3 regions of the Streptomyces sp. NPDC087901 genome follow, and region 2 is predicted to be linked to each of the others. Evidence: riboswitches for the same ligand, from Rfam matches in the RefSeq annotation. Region 2 holds a riboswitch; each other region holds the start of a gene.

Region 1 (3,263 bases), on a different contig from region 2:
CGTTGTACGCGTCGGCGTGCACGTCCGCGTCGATGTCGAGCATCCGGACACCCGGTTCGCCGACCCCGCGCCGCACCGCCTCCCGGTCGCCGTCCCCGAGGGCGGCGCAGACCCACATCTTGTCGTCCACGGCGCTCAGGCCGGAGACGAGTCCGCCGCCGCCGCGCCGGGAGTCGAGGGTGCCGTCCTCGCGCAGCGCGTACGAGACCGGGCCGCGATTGGACGCGACGAGTACCTGGGCAGCGGGCTGGGGGGCGTGCTCGGAGACCATGGGCGGAATCTAGCCCGATCACGAACCGCCCAAACGTACGAAGTCAGGCCACGTCACGCCGCACGGCGTGAAACGTACTCCTCGATCTCGCGCATCGGCGGCCGCTCCTCGGTGTCCACCGGATAGGTGTGCGGGACGAAACCGTGCTCGCCGCGCTCGAACTGGGTCAGCGACGGGCGGACCAGATGCCCTCGTGAGAGGCGGAGTTGGGCGGTGCGGTAGATGGCTGCGGCCATCCGGCCGAGCGCCTGGCCGTCCTGGTGGCGGTGCTTCCTGACGCCCACGTCGACCTGGGCGAGTGCGTCCAGGCCGACCGTGTGCAGGGCGTCGACGAGCAGGCCCAGCTCCACTCCGTAACCGACCGGGAACGGCAGCCGCTCCAGCAGCGAGCGGCGCACGGCGTACTCGCCGCCGAGCGGCTGGACGAAACCGGCCAGCTGCGGCCAGTGCAGATTGAGCAGCGGGCGTGCCACCATTTCGGTGACCCGGCCGCCCTGGCCCGTGGTGTCGCCGAACGGGCGGTCGTACATCGCCTTGACGAACTGCACCGAGGGGTCGGTCAGCAGCGGGCCGACGATGCCGGAGACGAAGTCCGCGGAGAAGTCCTTCAGGTCCGCGTCGATGAAGCAGACGATGTCCCCGCCGGTCACCAGGAGTGACCGCCACAGCACCTCGCCCTTGCCGGGGACGGCCGGTATGCGGGGCAGGATCGCGTCCCGGTGGACGACCCGGGCACCCGCCCTGCGGGCGACCTCGGTGGTGGCGTCCGTCGAGCCGGAATCGATCACCACGAGCTCGTCGACCAGCTGGACCTTCTCCATGAGCTCGCGCCGGATCGTCGTGACGATGTCCCCGACCGTCCCCGCCTCGTTCAGCGCGGGCAGCACCACACTCACGCTCGGTGCGTTTGCGCCGTTTCCGGCCTCCAGCAGACGGTCCAGCGGACGGTCGGCGGCTGACCAGGAACGCCTGGTCAGCCAGCGTTCGACCTCTTCCAGCACGGTCGATACTCCCTGTATGTGATCCATCTCGCGGTTCGGACGACTATCTCAACAGTCCGGTGCTTCGGTTACAGTCTTGAACAACGCAGATGGCCGTCGCATGCCGGGGTCCGTCCGCCGATAAACGCCTGGATCCATGGTCCAGTGCCACAGCGCTCATCCAGAGGGACTGAGGGAACGGCCCGTTGAAGTCCCGGCAACCCTCCCGCCGACCGCGAGGTCAGGTGGGGAAGGTGCCAATTCCGTCTCGTGACGAAATGCGTCGCGAGGAAGATGAGGAAAGGACCTCGCCATCATGGCTGTTGAGACTGTTGCAGCAAACACCGAATCTTCCGTGGACCTCGGTCCCGCCGCGGCGCTTTCCTGCCGCGAATGCGGAGAGCGATTCGCACTCGGCCCCCTTTTCGCCTGCGCGTCCTGTTTCGGGCCGCTCGAAGTGGCGTACGACCTGCCGAGCGGCTCCCCGGACGAGCTGAAGAAGCGCATCGAGGCCGGACCGAACAACATCTGGCGTTACGCGCCGCTGCTGCCGGTCCCCTCCGACGTCGCGGACAAGCCCAACATCAACCCCGGCTTCACCAAGCTGGTCAAGGCCGACAACCTCGCCCGCGAGCTGGGCGTCACCGGCGGTCTGTACGTCAAGGACGACTCCGGCAACCCGACGCACTCCTTCAAGGACCGCGTCGTCGCGATCGCCGTCGAGGCCGCCCGCGCCTTCGGGTTCACCACCCTCTCCTGCTCCTCCACCGGCAACCTCGCCGGCGCCGTGGGCGCCGCCGCCGCCCGCGCCGGTCTGCGCTCGTGCGTGTTCATCCCGCACGACCTGGAGCAGGGCAAGGTCGTCATGGCCGCGGTGTACGGCGGTGAGCTGGTCGGCATCGAGGGCAACTACGACGACGTCAACCGCTTCTGCTCCGAGCTCATCGGCGACCCGCTCGGCGAGGGCTGGGGCTTCGTCAACGTCAACCTGCGCCCGTACTACGGCGAGGGCTCCAAGACCCTCGCCTACGAGATCTGCGAGCAGCTCGGCTGGCAGCTGCCCGACCAGATCGTCATCCCGATCGCGTCCGGCTCGCAGCTCACGAAGATCGACAAGGGCCTCCAGGAGCTGATCAAGCTCGGCCTGGTCGAGGACAAGCCGTACAAGATCTTCGGCGCCCAGGCCGAGGGCTGCTCCCCGGTCTCCGCGGCCTTCAAGGCCGGTCACGACGTGGTGCGGCCGCAGAAGCCGAACACGATCGCCAAGTCCCTGGCGATCGGCAACCCGGCCGACGGCCCGTACGTCCTGGATATCGCCCGCCGCACCGGTGGCGCGGTCGAGGACGTCAACGACGAGCAGGTCGTCGACGCGATCAAGCTGCTGGCCCGCACCGAGGGCATCTTCGCCGAGACGGCCGGCGGGGTGACGGTCGGCGTGACGCAGAAGCTGATCGAGGCCGGTCTGCTGGACCCGGCGCTCACCACTGTCATCCTGAACACCGGTGACGGCCTCAAGACGCTGGACGCGGTGGCCGCCACCTCGCAGGCGAGCGCCACGATCCGCCCGAGTCTGGAAGCCTTCCGCGCCGCCGGACTCGCCACCAGCTGAGAACCCGGCGCCCCGGCCCCTGCCGGGCACCGGCTTCCGACCACTCGAGACTCAGGAAGGGCACCCACCATGAGCGTCAAGGTCCGTATCCCCACCATCCTCCGCACCTACACGGGCGGCCAGGCCGAGGTCCCGGCCGAGGGCGCGACCCTTTCCCAGGTCATCGAGTCCCTGGAGAAGGACCACCCGGGCATCGCCGCCCGCGTCCTGGACGACCAGGGCAAGCTGCGCCGCTTCGTGAACGTGTACGTCAACGACGACGACGTGCGCTTCGAGGGCGGCCTGGACGCGGTCACCCCGGACGGTGCCGGTATCTCGATCATCCCGGCCGTCGCCGGCGGCTGCTGAGCCCCCGGGCCTCGCCGGCCCGACTTCACCGCGTTACCGGAATTGCCCCCTCTGC
Region 2 (3,263 bases):
ACCAGCAGCAGGGGCACGATGTCGCCGGGGTAGGTGCTTCCCATGCTCTGTACGGAGCCGAACAGGTCGAGCAGGGAGACGTAGAAGACCAGCGAGGTGCCCTTGATCAGACCGATCAACTGGTTGACGTAGTTCGGGGTGATCGAGCGCAGCGCCTGCGGGAAGACGATCTTCGCGAACTGGTACCGCCTCGGGAGGCCGAGTGCGGCGGCCGCCTCGTGCTGCCCCTGGTCCACGGAGAGGATGCCGCCGCGCACCACCTCGGAGGCGTAGGCCGCCTCGTTGAGGCTCAGTCCGACGACCGCGACGGCCATGTCGGTGGCAAGGCGCGACTCGTCGAAGGTGAAGAAGGCCGGACCGAACGGCACCCCGACGCTCACCGTGCGGTAGAGCGCACTGAAGTTGTAGAGGAACAGCAGGACCACGATCAGCGGCACCGAGCGGAACAGCCAGGTGTAGAGCCAGCTGGCCGTGCGCAGCACCGGGTTCGGGGAGAGTCTCGCCAGGGCCAGCAGGACACCGCCGAGCAGGCCCAGCGCAGCGCTGTACACCGCCACTTCGAGGGTGATGACCAGCCCGTCGAGGATCGCCGGCCGCAGGAACCAGTACTGGAAACGGCCCCATTGGTAGAACGGGTTGGTCACCAGACCGTGAATGATCTGGGCGACGAGTACGAGCACGACGACCGTGACGATCCAACGGCCGGGACGTCTGAGCGGGAGGACCCGCTGCGCCGCCAGGGGCTCGGGCGCGACGGTCGGGCCGGGACGGGGGTTCGCCTCGGTGGGCGGCGCTGGTCCCGGGGACACAGCGACGCCGGAGAGTTCACTCATGGAGGGCTCCAGCGGATACGGACACCCCGGACCGCGGGAGGCCGCGGCACCGCACCCGTCGGGGACGGGTCCGCGGGACGCGGCACACAGCGCGGCACAGGGGCCGGGTGGGGAGAGGACACACCGCGACAGCGGTGGATGTCAGGGGATCGGAGGGCCGTCAGCCCTGACAGAGAGGGCGGGAAACGGCCGTACACAGCGCGCTGCTGACACGCAGCAGGTCGACGGAGCGGTCCGCGCACAGCAGGACGCAGCCGCGAGGCCGTCGAGCGGCCATCCCGTCAGCTGCGTTCATCCCGCTCACCGTCACCATTCCGCCCCGCGGGGCCTCACGCTTACCGAACGTCATCCGGTCCGGTCCTCACCTGGGGCACCCCACTGCGTGCGAGGGTTGCCGGCCGGCAAGCCAGGGCTCTTCGCCGGCACTCGTGACCGTTCTGCTCTGCGCCGGAGGTTAGGGCCGCACCGAAAAGGATGTCAACGCCGGTGACCACCAGTCGAGACGGCTTGTCCCGCCTTCTTGACGGCACCACCGGACGCACCGAAACTGGCGTGGACGGTCACGATTGTCAGCGCTGCACGTGCGGGATCTCCCGCTCGTGCGGTCATCGGCCCCGGCCCGCTGACAGGCAACCCTTCCACCGCGATGGGGTGCCCCGGGTGACGACCGGGTCCTGTTGGAGCAACAGGACAAGCGCGGTCTCGCGTCTCGCGAGCCCCGATGGCAGGACCGGTGGGAATTGCCCAGGAACGGCTTGACGAGGCGCCTGCACATCGATCTGTTGCGCGTCTCCAGCGCTTACTAGTCCGCGTCGGACCCGTCCCCGTCCGATCGGCCGGACTCCTTGTCCCGGCGCGCTCGAACCGGGATCGAACGGGTCCCCTCGGTCCGGACCGGTACGCAAGCGCAGTCGCTCCGCATCCGTCCGCCGGTGCCGGCATGGCGGCGGTGGCTTTGTCGTTCCCCCCAGGGATCCCCATAGGGAGAGTCATGCCCGAGACAGCATCGCGCGGTTCCAGTACAGGCAACTCGCCGCAGCGCGGCCCCGTTTCCTCCGCCTCCGCTTCACGCGCCGCGGGCCTGCGCCCGTCGTCGGGTGTTCCGTCCCCCCGCTTCGACAGCCGGATCGGTGTCGGCCTCGCCGGCGGCTTCTATCCGGCTCCGCACCGCTACGAACTGTTCCTGTCGGCGAGTTGTCCGCGCTCGCTGCGCATCTCCATCACGCTCGGCCTCCTCGGTCTGCGGGACTCGGTCGCCACCACGCTCCTGACCCACCCGGCCGGAACACCCGAGGCCTTCGCCTCGCTGCGCAGTGCGTACGAGGCGACGGTGCACCACTACGACGGACCGCTGACGGCTCCCGCTCTGTGCGACCGCTGGAGCGGCCGCATCGTCAGCAACCACACACCCGACATTCTCCGCGACCTGGCCGGTCTGCTGTCCGGGCACAACGAGGCCTGCCCCTCCGCGCTGCACCCGCCGGAGCTCGCTGCGGACATCGAAGCCCTGCGTGAACTGCTGGACCAGAAGGTCACTCCGTCCGCATCGCCCTCGGAGCGAACGGCGGCGCTCGACCTGATGGAGCGCCGGCTATCCTCGCATCCCTATGCGCTGGGTGCGGAGCTGACGGCCGCCGACGTGGACCTGTGGGTGGCGCTCGTCCAGCCCCACCCGGTCAACTCCTTGTCCCCGTACCCCCGGCTCCAGGACTTCGTGCGCCGACTCGGCGACCACCCCGCTTTCCCGCGCGCGAACGACGTGGCGGCCGACGCGGCGTGAGCTTCTGCGCTCAGCCGTCGTCGCGCACGGTTCCCCGGCCATCTCCCCCTGCGAGCTCCCCCGGCGGGGGATAACGGACGAAGAGGATGCCCTGCACATCCCCGTCGGGCGCGCCGTAGACATGGGGTGCGTCGGCCCGCCAGTGCGCGGAGGCGCCGGGGCCGGCCGTACGGGTGTCGTCCGGCGGCCCGACGACGGCGGTGCCGGCCAGCACCATCAGGCTCTCCTGCGTACCCGGGACGTGCCCTTCCGACTCCTGTACGGGGCCCGCCGCGATGCTGATGCGGAACACGTCGGTGACCGCGGCCCCGTCCTCGTACCGCTCCAGAAGAACGGCGGTGACGGCACTTCCCGAGACGCCGGGAAGTGCCGAGCCGGAGCCGTCCCTCGGGCGCAGGTCGCTCAGTACGGCGCTGAGCGGAAGACCGAGCGCGGTGGTGAGTGCGTACAACGTCTCCAGGGTGGGGTTGCGCGTGCCGCTCTCCAACTCCGAGAGCGTGCCCTTGCCCACGCGGGAGCGCCGGGACAACTCCGACAGCGACAGGTCCCGCTCGCGCCGCAGCGCTCGCAGCCTGAGTCCCACGTCCTCGTTCAGCCCCATCGGCCGTGCACCTGCTCCACTGTCCTGGTTGACGGGCGTCGGCCCGCCT
Region 3 (3,263 bases), on a different contig from region 2:
CGTGCAGATCGCCGGCTTCGCGGTGGCGCTGCGCGCCAAGGGCGAGACCGTCACGGAGGTCTCCGGCCTGGTCCGCGCGATGTACGAGCACGCCACGACCATCCATGTACCCGGCCGTACGGTCGACATCGTGGGCACCGGCGGCGACATGGCCAAGACGGTCAACATCTCCACCATGTCGGCGATCGTCGTGGCGGGGACCGGTGCCAAGGTCGTCAAGCACGGCAACCGCGCCTCGTCGTCGGCCAGCGGTTCCTCCGACGTCCTGGGGAAGCTCGGCGTCAATCTGGAGCTGTCCCCGCAGCGTGTGGTGGAGGTGGCCGAGGAAGCGGGCATCACGTTCTGTTTCGCCGTGAAGTTCCACCCCGCCCTGAGGTATGCGGCCAAGGCCCGGGCGGAGCTCGGCGCACCGACCACCTTCAACATCCTCGGGCCGCTCACCAACCCGGCCAAGGTGCGCTCACAGGCGATCGGCGTCGCCGACCTGCGGATGGCACCCATCGTCGCGGGCGTCCTCGCCGAGCGCGGCAACTCCGCCCTGGTCTTCCGCGGCGACGACGGCCTGGACGAGCTGACCACCACCGCGACCTCCCGTGTCTGGGTCGCCAGGGGCGGCGTGGTGCGCGAGGAGGCCTTCGACCCGCGCGACGTCGGCATCGACCTGGTGCCGGTGGAGGCGCTGCGGGGCGCCGACGCCTCGTACAACGCCGATGTGGCCCGCCGGCTGATCGCCGGGGAGACGGGACCCGTACGGGACGCCGTCCTGCTCAACTCGGCGGCGGCGCTCGTCGCGCTGGACCCGGGGGAGGGCACGCTCACCGAGCAGCTCACCGCGGGGATGGCGAAGGCCGCCGAGTCCATCGACTCGGGCGCGGCAGGCCGGGCGCTGGAGAGATGGGTCGTGGCCAGCAACGCCTGAGGGGCCGGCGTACGGAGTGTGAGGCAGGGCGCAGTCCAGATCATGGACTGCGCCTTGCGCGTTCTCGCACGTATGGCAAGATGCTGCGCAGGTCATGAGTGACAGCGACTACGGCCCCGGCCCGCTGTCCGGCAACCCTCCGTCCGTGGCGGGGTGCCCCGGGTGAAGACCAGGCCGCAGGCAGCGAGGTCTGCGGCAAGCGCGGACCCCTCGACATCGTCAGATGTCCACCCGTGGGGTCCTGGTCCTCAGGGAGCCTCTTGTGAGCAAGCGAATGCGATAGGGCTTTTCGGCCCTCTTCCGCACACCCCTCTTTCTTCCTTCCGTGCTGCCGCGTATCCGCAGGCACGCGGAATTCGCCTGCCTGTTACGGGAGTTCGTCATGTCTGTCTTCACCGCTGCCACCGACCAGTCGATTTGTGCGCCGCTGCCGGTTCTGGGCAAGGATGTGACGGTTCCGCTGGTCACCGGCGGAGAGGTCACCTACGCCGCGCTGGACTACGCCGCCAGCGCTCCGGCCCTGCAGCGGGTGTGGGACGACGTGGCCGCGTACGCGCCGTACTACGGCAGCGTCCACCGCGGTGCCGGCTACCTCTCGCAGCTCTCCACGGACCTCTTCGAGAGCAGCCGCGAGACGGTCGCGGAGTTCCTCGGCTGCCGCGCCGACGACCAGGTGGTCTTCACCCGGTCCACCACCGACTCGCTCAACCTGCTCGCCGCCGCTCTGCCCGCCGACTGCCAGGTGTTCGTCTTCGAGACCGAGCACCACGCCTCGCTGCTGCCCTGGCGCGACGCCCGCGTGACGTACCTGAACGCCCCGCGCACCCCGGACGAGGCCGTCGAGACGCTGGAGCGGGCCCTCGCCGACCGCGACCCCTACGGCCCCGCGCTGGTCTGCGTCACCGGCGCCTCCAACGTCACCGGCGAGCTGTGGCCGGTCAAGGAGCTCGCCGCCGCCGCGCACGCCCACGGCGCCCGGATCGTGCTGGACGCCGCCCAGCTGGCCCCGCACCACCCCGTCGACATCGCCGAGCTGGACGTCGACTGGGTCGCCTTCTCCGGGCACAAGCTGTACGCACCGTTCGGCTCCGGGGTCCTCGCCGGCCGCTCCGACTGGCTGCGCGACGCCGAGCCCTACCTGGCCGGCGGCGGCGCCTCCCGCAAGGTCGCCCGGCGCACCGACGGCGGTGTCGACGTCGAATGGCACACCACCGCCGCCCGCCACGAGGCCGGCTCGCCCAACGTCATCGGCGTCTACTCCATCGCCTCCGCCTGCAAGGCGCTCACCGAGGCCGGGTTCGACAGCCTGGTCGCCCGCGAGCAGCAGCTCGTCTCCGCGGTCCGCGCCGGACTCGCCGAGGTCCCCGAAGTCAAGGTGCTCTCGCTGTTCGGCGACGACGCCCCGCGGGTCGGCGTCATCTCCTTCGTGGTGGAGGGCTGGAACAGCTCGCACTTCGCCGCGGCGCTCTCCGCCGAGTACGGCATCGGAGTGCGTGACGGACTGTTCTGCGCCCACCCCCTCGTGCGCACCCTGCTCGGCAGCGACCCGCAGGACGTCGGGGAGTGCGGCGCGCCGGAGGCGGAGCCGGGCCAGAAGTCCCTCAACGCGATCCGGGTCAGCTTCGGCGCCGGTACACCGGACGAGCACATCGAGCGCTTCCTGCAGGCGGTCAGGGAACTCGTGAGCGAGGGTGCCCAGTGGAAGTACCGCACCGAGGACGGCCGTTGCGTCCCGGACCGGGGCGCGGCCGCGCAGGTCTGAGACGAGACCCCCCTCAGCACTTTCGGCCGGGTACGGACAGCTGTCCGTACCCGGCCGAAAGTGCTGAGAGTCCTAAGCGTCCAGACCGATGGCGAAGGCCGCCTCCAGGTCGTGCTGCGAGTACGTGCGGAACGCCACGTGGGTGTCGGTTCCCTCGACACCGGGGATCTTGCTGATCCGGCCGGGGATGACATCGGCGAGGTCGTCGTGCTTGGACACCCGGACCATGGCGATCAGGTCGTACGTACCGGTGACCGAGAAGACCTCGCTGACGCTGTCCAGCGAGGCGATGGCCTCGGCGATCTCAGGAATCCGGTCCACGCTGGTCTTGATGAGTACGATCGCGGTGATCACGGCTGGCTTTCTCCCTCGGTGGCCGTGGCTGGAGACTTCACTCTAGAGCCTTGCGTCCGGATCATGCCGGGCCCGCGGGGCCCGGCACGCACGTGAGCGGCGTTGTCGTCGGTCGCCCGTGCTCCGCAGTGACTCCCTCCTCCGCCCTGCAGCTGCGCGCGCCGCACCACGCTCCTCTATCCCGCCTGATCCGGACGCAAGGCTCCGGCCCCGCGCCGGAAGCGCCCC

Evidence for each region. A riboswitch is a leader RNA that binds a small molecule or an ion and turns the genes downstream of it on or off. The one in region 2 is predicted to bind S-adenosylmethionine.
Region 1: linked by a shared signal. The riboswitch ahead of thrC (threonine synthase) and the one ahead of ACIOEW_RS17740 (putative leader peptide) in region 2 are both predicted to bind S-adenosylmethionine.
Region 3: linked by a shared signal. The riboswitch ahead of ACIOEW_RS04230 (aminotransferase class V-fold PLP-dependent enzyme) and the one ahead of ACIOEW_RS17740 (putative leader peptide) in region 2 are both predicted to bind S-adenosylmethionine.

What each region holds. Positions count from the first base shown of each region.
Region 1 is NZ_JBIUUC010000017.1:173,307-176,569, forward strand. Features, by position in the region: gene ACIOEW_RS35940 (trehalose-6-phosphate synthase) at 1-271, opposite strand, end outside; gene ACIOEW_RS35945 (glucosyl-3-phosphoglycerate synthase) at 325-1,272, opposite strand; SAM riboswitch class I at 1,426-1,552, shown strand; gene thrC (threonine synthase) at 1,568-2,860, shown strand; gene ACIOEW_RS35955 (MoaD/ThiS family protein) at 2,930-3,208, shown strand.
Region 2 is NZ_JBIUUC010000005.1:123,013-126,275, forward strand. Features, by position in the region: gene ACIOEW_RS17735 (amino acid ABC transporter permease) at 1-833, opposite strand, end outside; SAM riboswitch class IV at 1,160-1,267, opposite strand; SAM riboswitch class IV at 1,392-1,536, shown strand; gene ACIOEW_RS17740 (putative leader peptide) at 1,589-1,639, shown strand; gene ACIOEW_RS17745 (glutathione S-transferase C-terminal domain-containing protein) at 1,825-2,613, shown strand; gene ACIOEW_RS17750 (helix-turn-helix domain-containing protein) at 2,624-3,214, opposite strand.
Region 3 is NZ_JBIUUC010000001.1:953,456-956,718, forward strand. Features, by position in the region: gene trpD (anthranilate phosphoribosyltransferase) at 1-919, shown strand, start outside; SAM riboswitch class IV at 1,010-1,127, shown strand; gene ACIOEW_RS04230 (aminotransferase class V-fold PLP-dependent enzyme) at 1,302-2,681, shown strand; gene ACIOEW_RS04235 (Lrp/AsnC ligand binding domain-containing protein) at 2,754-3,035, opposite strand; gene ACIOEW_RS04240 (rhomboid family intramembrane serine protease) at 3,212-3,263, opposite strand, start outside.